Regions from separate parts of the Bradyrhizobium sp. AZCC 1610 genome, predicted to be linked through region 2. Evidence: predicted binding sites of a transcription regulator. Region 2 holds the regulator's gene; the other holds the start of a gene.
The links. The regulator HrcA, encoded in region 2, represses chaperone genes, less so after heat shock. The targets are predictions, from matches to a motif close to GTTAGCACTCNCNNNNNGNGAGTGCTAAC.
Positions count from the first base shown of each region.

Region 1: a site for HrcA is predicted at 2,719-2,747, ahead of V1279_RS16945 (co-chaperone GroES). Genes of this name have one in related genera too.

Region 1 is NZ_JAZHRR010000001.1:3,414,831-3,419,200, reverse strand. Features, by position in the region: gene groL (chaperonin GroEL) at 581-2,230, opposite strand; gene V1279_RS16945 (co-chaperone GroES) at 2,368-2,685, opposite strand; gene V1279_RS16940 (usg protein) at 2,954-3,238, shown strand; gene V1279_RS16935 (MFS transporter) at 3,709-4,370, shown strand, end outside.
Region 2 is NZ_JAZHRR010000001.1:7,287,063-7,291,432, reverse strand. Features, by position in the region: gene V1279_RS35710 (helix-turn-helix domain-containing protein) at 1-278, shown strand, start outside; gene V1279_RS35705 (VOC family protein) at 393-773, shown strand; gene grpE (nucleotide exchange factor GrpE) at 792-1,397, opposite strand; gene hrcA (heat-inducible transcriptional repressor HrcA) at 1,576-2,664, opposite strand; gene rph (ribonuclease PH) at 2,823-3,536, shown strand; gene rdgB (RdgB/HAM1 family non-canonical purine NTP pyrophosphatase) at 3,548-4,177, shown strand; gene hemW (radical SAM family heme chaperone HemW) at 4,170-4,370, shown strand, end outside.

The sequences.
Region 1 (4,370 bases), 3.9 Mb from region 2:
CTTATCTTCCTTCCAAATATCCGCGAATTAACTCGCTTTTGAGATCCCTGGAGGCGCATACTCAGACAATCACCGCTCCGCCTCTTAGGCATTACCGGTGACAGAGAGTGTTGCGCTCCCGCCTATTCGAGGGAGGCATCATGCCCCAGTCTCAACGCCTGTCGTCCGTCATTCCATTCGTTGCAATTGAGCGCCCCGCTTGTCCGAAGTGCAAGGCCCAGATGATGCTCGTCAGTATCGAGCTAGCACGCCCGGGCGTCGACTTGCATACCTTTGAATGCGCTATCTGCAACCACGTACATACGACCCTTGCCGCGTATGAAGACCCTATGAAGTCCAAGTCCCTTGGACGCTGGCTTCAAGGCGATTTGCACCCACCCAGGTAAGGACGCCGGCGTGACGGCGGATTTTGTAAATTCCCTTGAAATGAGGCGGGTCGTAGAATTGCCCACAAGCTGATCCCTTGAGAGCGGTCACCTCCATGCAGCTATCGTCGTAGAGATGGACGTGTAGCTAATGCAGAAAGGCCCGGCATCGCTGCCGGGCCTTTCTTTTTCTTTTGAGCGCTGAACGGTTGAACTTAGAAGTCCATACCACCCATGCCGCCCATGCCGCCGCCACCCGCAGGCATGCCGGCGCCTGCGTTCTTCTTCGGTACTTCGGCCACCATGGCTTCGGTGGTGATCAGTAGCGCCGCAACGGAAGCCGCGTTCTGGATCGCCACGCGAACCACCTTGGTCGGGTCGATGATGCCCTTGGAGATCAGGTTGACGTATTCGCCGGTCTGCGAGTCGAAGCCGTAGGAGTACTGCTCCTTCTCCAGGATCTTGCCGACGATCACGGAGCCGTCTTCGCCCGCGTTGACCGCGATCTGGCGTGCTGGCGCGGATAGCGCCTTGCGCACGATCTCGACGCCGGTCTTCTGGTCGTCGTTCCTGGTGCGCAGCCCCTTGAGATGCAGGGAGGCACGGAGCAAGGCGACGCCGCCGCCCGGCACGATGCCTTCTTCCACCGCCGCACGGGTCGCATGCATCGCGTCATCAACGCGATCCTTACGCTCCCTTACCTCGACCTCGGTCGCGCCGCCGACGCGGATCACCGCGACGCCACCCGCGAGCTTGGCCAGACGCTCCTGCAGCTTCTCACGGTCGTAGTCCGAGGTGGTTTCCTCGATCTGCGCCTTGATCTGCTGCACGCGCGCCTCGATGTCGGCCTTCTTGCCGGCGCCGTTGACGATGGTGGTGTTTTCCTTGTCGATCATCACCTTCTTGGCGCGGCCGAGCATCTGCAGGGTCACGTTCTCGAGCTTGATGCCGAGATCTTCCGAGATCGCCTGACCACCGGTCAGAACCGCGATGTCCTGCAGCATGGCCTTGCGGCGATCGCCGAAGCCCGGAGCCTTGACGGCCGCAACCTTGAGGCCGCCACGCAGACGGTTGACGACGAGGGTGGCAAGGGCTTCGCCTTCGACGTCTTCCGCGACGATGACCAGCGGCTTGCCGGTCTGCACCACGGCTTCGAGCAGGGGCAGCAGTTCGTTCAGCGAGGAGAGCTTCTTCTCGTTGATCAGGATGTAGGCATCGTCCATCTCAACGCGCATCTTGTCGGCGTTGGTGACGAAGTAGGGCGAGATGTAGCCGCGGTCGAACTGCATGCCCTCGACGACGTCGAGTTCGGTCTCGAGCGACTTGGCTTCTTCAACCGTGATGACGCCCTCGTTGCCGACTTTCTTCATGGCATCGGCGAGGAACTTGCCGATTTCGGCGTCGCCGTTGGCGGAGATGGTGCCGACCTGGGCGATTTCCTCGTTCGAGGTGACCTTCTTGGAGTTCTTGACGAGGTCGGCGACCACGGCTTCCACCGCGAGATCGATACCGCGCTTCAGATCCATCGGGTTCATGCCGGCGGCGACCGACTTGGCGCCTTCACGGACGATTGCAGCCGCGAGAACGGTTGCGGTGGTGGTGCCGTCGCCGGCAGCATCGGCCGACTTGGAGGCGACTTCGCGCACCATCTGCGCGCCCATGTTCTCGAACTTGTCGTCGAGTTCGATTTCCTTGGCGACGGTGACGCCGTCCTTGGTAATGCGGGGAGCGCCGAACGACTTGTCGAGCACGACGTTGCGGCCCTTCGGACCGAGCGTCACCTTGACGGCGTTGTTAAGGATGTCGACGCCGCGCAGCATGCGGTCGCGGGCATCGACGCCGAATTTGACTTCCTTGGCTGACATAATGATCTCCGTATTCCCAGATCCCAAGGTCCGCGCGACTGGGCGGATTCCTGAGAGATGAGATTTGGATTGCAGGCCTCTTCCTTCGAGACGCCGGCTGCGCCGGCTCCTCAGGATGAGGGAACGGGCTAAAGCGCTTAAGCGGCCTTCTTCTTGGCGGCGGGAACGTCGGTGAGAACGCCCATGATGTCGGACTCCTTCATAATCAGGAGCTCTTCACCATCGATCTTGACCTCGGTGCCCGACCATTTGCCGAACAGCACGCGGTCGCCGACCTTGAGGTCGATCGGGATCAGCTTGCCGGCTTCGTCACGGCCGCCCGGGCCCACGGCGGTGATTTCGCCCTGCGAGGGCTTTTCCTTGGCACTGTCCGGAATGATGATGCCGCCTGCGGTTTTGTCTTCGGCATCGATGCGTTTGACCACGACGCGGTCGTGGAGCGGACGGAACTTCACGCGATCCTCCATGGCTTTTGTGATTATTTCTGGATTGGCAGTCGCAATGAGCGAGTGCTAGCCGCTCTTCACATAAGCCTGTGACACTGGGGCACAAGGGCTTCGGCCCACGATGTTTGACTGCGACTTGAGTTTCTGGAGGAGGGGCGACTGCTAGCAGGTGAAGTCACATGCTGCTAGCGCGTTGATTGCTATGACCTATTGAACGTTTCCCTTTTTTGGCGAATTGATAATCACGCACCACTCTTCAGTTGGGCTGGAGGTTTGCATGGTCGAGAAAGATGCGATTTCAAAGGATTTCAGGAAGCAGGTCTTAGGCTACGGACTGACAACAGCGGAAATCGTTTATCGCCGTCCGGATCGGCGCTGGCTGCTGCAAACTTACGTCTGGCAGGACTACGATATGTTTCCGGATTTCCCGGCGCTAAAGGATTTCCTCGCGTTCTGGGAAACGAAGCTCGAAGGCCCGCTGTTTGCGGTCACCGTCGCGCACTCCGAACTGATCAAGCCTGCCGAACTACGCGCCGTGGACGGAGTCTTCCGGCTACATTAGCGCGAAGGGGCGCAGAGCTTTGGGGTGATCTCTGTCGCTCATGCGCAAAAAGCTTTCGGGAAATTTACTCTCTTCACGAGGGCCAATTCAGCGAGATCACAAGCCCGCGTATCGGCTTAAGCCTGCAAAGGGGAAGGGTTGTCCGGCGTCTGCTTGGGTCAAAACAGAAGTCGCGGCTGGGTTTGCGAACTTTATCGCGCAAGGCATTTGGAATCGATGCGCATGCCTCGCTATCTGATATCCTGGAGTGCGGCCTTTTCGAGCAACTGTCGAAGACCAGCCGCGTCACCCAACGCTCCTTGCCACTTCCGCCCAGGATCACAGCCTGCCGGAAAGGGAGGTTGTCGGCCACACCCCAGCAAACGGACCACCATCGCTGACAGGCCACACGATCTCTTCGGCTGGCTTGTGCTCCACCGGCAATCTCGGGATAGTGGACGCCTTGCGACACGAGCCAGGCAACGTTGTGCATGACTAGGCGGCCCGCCCGCATTCTCCCAGTCATCGTGTTGTCCCAGCTTGCCGGGACCTCCCTCTGGTTTGCCGGCAACGCGGTGCTTCCCGACTTGCAGAACCGCTTGGGGCTGCCGGACCAGGCCTTGGGCCACATCACCGCCGCCGTTCAGCTTGGCTTCATCGCAGGCACGCTTGCGTTTGCTGTTCTGGCCGTTTCCGACAGATACTCGCCGCGCGCGACCTTCCTTGCCTGCTCCCTCCTTGGCGCGTCGTGCAATGCGGGCCTCTATTTGTGGAGTGGGGAGATCCCCCTGCTGTTGACCCGCTTCGCGACTGGGTTTTTCCTCGCTGGCATATACCCGATCGGCATGAAGATCGCTTCCGGATGGTATCGGAGCGATCTCGGAAAGGCCTTGGGCTTTCTGGTCGGCGCGGCCGTGCTCGGCACGGCCCTCCCGCACCTCATCAAGGGGCTGGGGCAGACTTTGCCTTGGGAAATAGTCGTCTTGAGCGTTTCACTCATTGCCGCCCTTGGTGGCGTGATCATGTACGTCTTTGTGCCGGACGGACCGTTCCTGGTTGCTGGATCCCGTTTCCATCCAGGTGCGATGCTCGCAGTTTTTCGATCTGCGCGGTTTCGCGCTTCAGCCTTCGGGTATTTCGGTCACATGTGGGA
Region 2 (4,370 bases):
GGAGCCGCAAGCACCTGGTGTACCGTTTTCGATCCGAACTCGGTCTCGCACCGAAGCCGGTTGCCCGCATCATGCGTTTCCATCGAGCCTGTCGGCTCGCACATGCAGGAGAGGCGCACGGCTGGGCCGGGATTGCGGCCGAGAGCGGTTATGCCGATCAGGCGCATCTCGCCCGCGAATTTTCAACCCTTGCCGGCGAAACGCCAACGTCGTGGGCCCAACGGCTGGCCCTGACCGACAGCCGCCTGATGCGCCCGCTGGACGAACTGGCCCGGTAACAAATCTTCAAGCCGGCGCTGCCGCGCTTGGGCATATTGGCGCGGGAGCCATCAGCAAGGAGGTTTTCCGTGACCAACCAAAGCGAAATCGAAGCGCCGCGCATCTATCCGACGATGCGCTGCCGGGATACCGAGGCCATGATCGGCTGGCTGAAGGACGTGGTCGGCTTCACCGAGCGCGTCGTCTACCGCAACGGCGACACGGTGCAGCATGCCGAACTTGCCTACGGCGCCTCGCTTCTGATGCTGGGCCAGTCCCGCGACGACGAATACGGCAAACTCGTCGGCGATATCGGCGGCCGCCGCACCGACGCGCTCTACGTCGCCGTCGACGATCCCGACGCGCTGCATGCCAGGGTCAAGGCATCAGGCGCAAAGATCGAGATGGAACTGCACGACACGGATTATGGCAGCCGCGACTTCGCCTGCCGGGATCCAGAAGGCAATCTCTGGAGTTTTGGCACGTACCGGCCGAAGGCGGACGAGAAGCCGTAGAGCGTTTTCGAGTCCGGCTCAGTTCGTGACGTCGGCGGCCGGCGCGGCCTTGGCGCCGCCCTTGGAGACGGCGACCAGCGCCGGGCGCAGCACGCGCTCGCCGATCATGAAGCCGGCCTGCACGACCTGAACCACCGTCCCGGACGGAACGGATGGGTCGGGCACTTCGTACATCGCCTGCTGGAAGTTGGGATCGAACTTCTCGCCCGATGGATCGAACTTCCTGACGCCGTTCTTCTCCAGCGTGTTGAGCAGCGAGCGCTCGGTCAGTTCCACGCCCTCGATGAAGGCCTTGATGCCAGGGTCGGCGGTCTCCCTGGCCTCGGCCGGAATCGCGTCGAGCGCGCGCTGCAGATTGTCGGCGATATCGAGAATGTCGCGCGCGAAGCCCGTGATGCCGTACATCTTGGAATCGGCAACCTCGCGCCTGGTGCGCTGGCGCAGGTTCTCCATTTCCGCCAGCGTGCGCAGCATCTTGTCGCGCGTCTCGGCCAGTTCCTTGGTCAGTGCCTCATTCGATCCTTCCTCGGGATCGTCGGGCATGATGTAGGGTTTTGAGACCACGGGCTCGCCGGTCTGGGCCGGTTTCACCGCATCATCACTCGGCCGGTTCGGATCGGTCATAAGGCTGCCTTCTCAAAAAACGTATCTGGTTCGATGGGGATTTGCTGAGCGGGATATCGTGCTTTGGGGGTCGAAAATCAAGCTTTCCATAGCGTTTTCGAGCGAAGTGGGCACCGGTTCGCGTGAAGAAAATGCGTCAAACCAAAAAAGTCCGGGATTGAGGTCCTATTCGGGCAGATTAGCCACGCAGCATCCGGCTGACGATCCGGGCGGCGTAATCCACCGTCGGAATCACCCTTGCATAGTTCAGCCGCGTCGGCCCGATCACGCCGAGAACGCCGACGATGCGGCCCGCGGCATCGCCATAGGGGGCGATGATGGTGGAGGAACCGGACAGCGAAAACAGCTTGTTCTCCGATCCGATGAAAATCCTGACACCTTCGGCGCGCTCGGCCCGGCCCAACAGATCGATCACGCCGCGCTTGGTCTCGAGATCGTCGAACAGCGACTTGACGCGTTCGAGATCCTCCAGCGCGTGCAGGTCTTCCAGCAAATTGGCATGGCCGCGCACGATCAATTGCCGGTCGTCGTTGTCGCCGCCGGACCAGCTTGCGATGCCGGCCGCGATCACCTTCTGCGTCAATTGATCGAGTTCGGCGCGGCTCTGCGTCAGCGCGGTTTCGAGCTCAAGGCGCGCTTCCGCAAGCGTCCGCCCGCGAATCCGCGAATTGAGGAAGTTGGTCGCTTCGGTCAGCGCCGACGAGGGCACGCCGGGCGGCAGCGCCAGCACGCGGTTTTCGACCTGGCCGTCTTCGCCGACCAGCACCACCAGCGCGCGCTCCGGCTCCAGCCGCACGAATTCGATGTGCTTCAGCCGCGAATTCGATTTGGCGGTCAGCACCACGGCGGCGGCCCGGGTCAGGCCGGACAGCCGCGTCAGCGCTTCGCCGAGCGCCGCCTCGACTGATTGCGCGCGCCCGACGGATGCGAGCTGGCTCTGGATCGATTCCCGTTCCGGTTCGGTGAGGTCGCCGACCTGCATCAAGGCGTCGACGAAGAAGCGCAGGCCAAGCTCGGTCGGCAACCGCCCTGCCGAGGTATGCGGCGCATAGATCAGGCCGAGCGCTTCGAGGTCCGACATCACGTTGCGGACGGAGGCCGGCGACAGCGGCACCGCGATCAGGCGCGAAATGTTGCGCGAGCCGACGGGGTCGCCGGTGGCGAGATAGCTCTCGACAATTTGACGAAAAATGTCGCGCGAGCGCTCGTTGAGCTGGGCGAGCCCGGCGTGCGGCGCGATCAGGCCAATCGGATCGTGGTGGGCCACGGGCTTAACTCCTTGGACAGCCCCTAATTTGTCGCTCCGGCGGGCCAATGACAAGCGTCCCTTTCCTCCAAACAGGGCCAAAGGCCCTTGCCGCTGCGCACGCCCCCACCTACAAGCACCGCAAACGCATTTTCGCTCGATCTTCGAAAGGATTTCCCATGCGGCCAAGCCGCCGTGCGCCCGATCAGCTGCGCCCCGTGTCGCTGGAACGCGGCGTCGTCAAATACGCCGAAGGTTCTTGCATGGTGAAGTTCGGCGACACCCATGTGCTGGTCACGGCCACGCTGGAAGAACGGCTGCCGCCATGGCTGAAGGGCCAGGGCCGCGGCTGGGTCACCGCCGAATACGGCATGCTGCCGCGCGCCACGCTGGAGCGCACCCGCCGCGAGGCCGCCGCCGGCAAGCAGGGCGGCCGCACGGTCGAGATTCAGCGGCTGATCGGTCGTTCCTTGCGGGCAGCAGTCGACCTCGAAGCGCTCGGCGAGCGCCAGATCACGGTCGACTGCGACGTGATCCAGGCCGATGGCGGCACTCGCACCGCCTCGATCACGGGCGCCTGGGTGGCCCTTGCCGACTGCATCTCGTGGATGAAAAACCGCAACATGCTGAAGGCCAACGTGCTGCGCGACAATGTCGCGGCGATCTCCTGCGGCATCTACAACGGCACGCCGGTGCTCGACCTCGATTATGCCGAGGATTCCGAGGCCGAAACTGACGCCAATTTCGTCATGACCGGCGACGGCCGCATCATCGAGGTGCAGGGCACCGCCGAGAAGACGCCGTTCTCGCAGGACGAGTTCCTGGCGCTGATGGAACTGGCGCGCAAGGGTGTCGCGCGTCTGGTGGACTTGCAGAAGCTGGCCGTCGCGTAGTCTGATCGCACATGCACCGTCGAATCACCGGCGCCCTCGTGATCGCGACCCACAATCCCGGCAAGCTCGCCGAGATGCGGGAATTGCTGGCGCCGCATGGCGTCGAGGCCGTTTCCGCGGGCGACCTGGGCCTCGGCGAGCCCGAGGAAGGCGGCGAGACGTTTCGCGCCAATGCCGCAATCAAGGCAATCGCGGCGGCGAAAGCCGCGCAACTGCCGGCCTTTGCCGACGATTCCGGCCTCGTGGTCGATGCGCTGGACGGCGCCCCCGGCATCTACTCGGCGCGTTGGGCCGGCGAGGGCAAGGATTTCATGGCGGCAATGACGCGAATCGAGCGCCTGCTGCAGGAACGTGGCGCCACCACGCCCGACAAGCGAAAGGCGCATTTCGTGTCCGCGCTGTGCGTTGCCTGGCCGGACGGCCATATCGAGGAGGTCGAGGCCCGCACCGATGGAACTCTGGTCTGGCCGCCGCGCGGCACCGCCGGATTCGGCTATGATCCGGCGTTCCTGCCCGACGGGCACACGCGGACGTTTGGCGAGATGACCTCGATCGAGAAACACGGCCTGCCGCCGCTCGGCCTCGGCCTGTCGCACCGGGCGCGTGCCTTCGTCAAACTGGCGGAGATCTGCCTTGGCTAGCGCCGAACGCCACTACCCGAAGCGAACCGCCTTCGGTGTCTACGTGCACTGGCCGTTCTGCCTGTCGAAATGCCCGTATTGCGACTTCAACAGCCACGTCCGCCACGCGCCGATCGACGAAGAAAGATTTGCCCGTGCGTTTGCGCGCGAGATCGAAACCACAGCGGCGCGCGCGCCGGGACGCACCGTCACG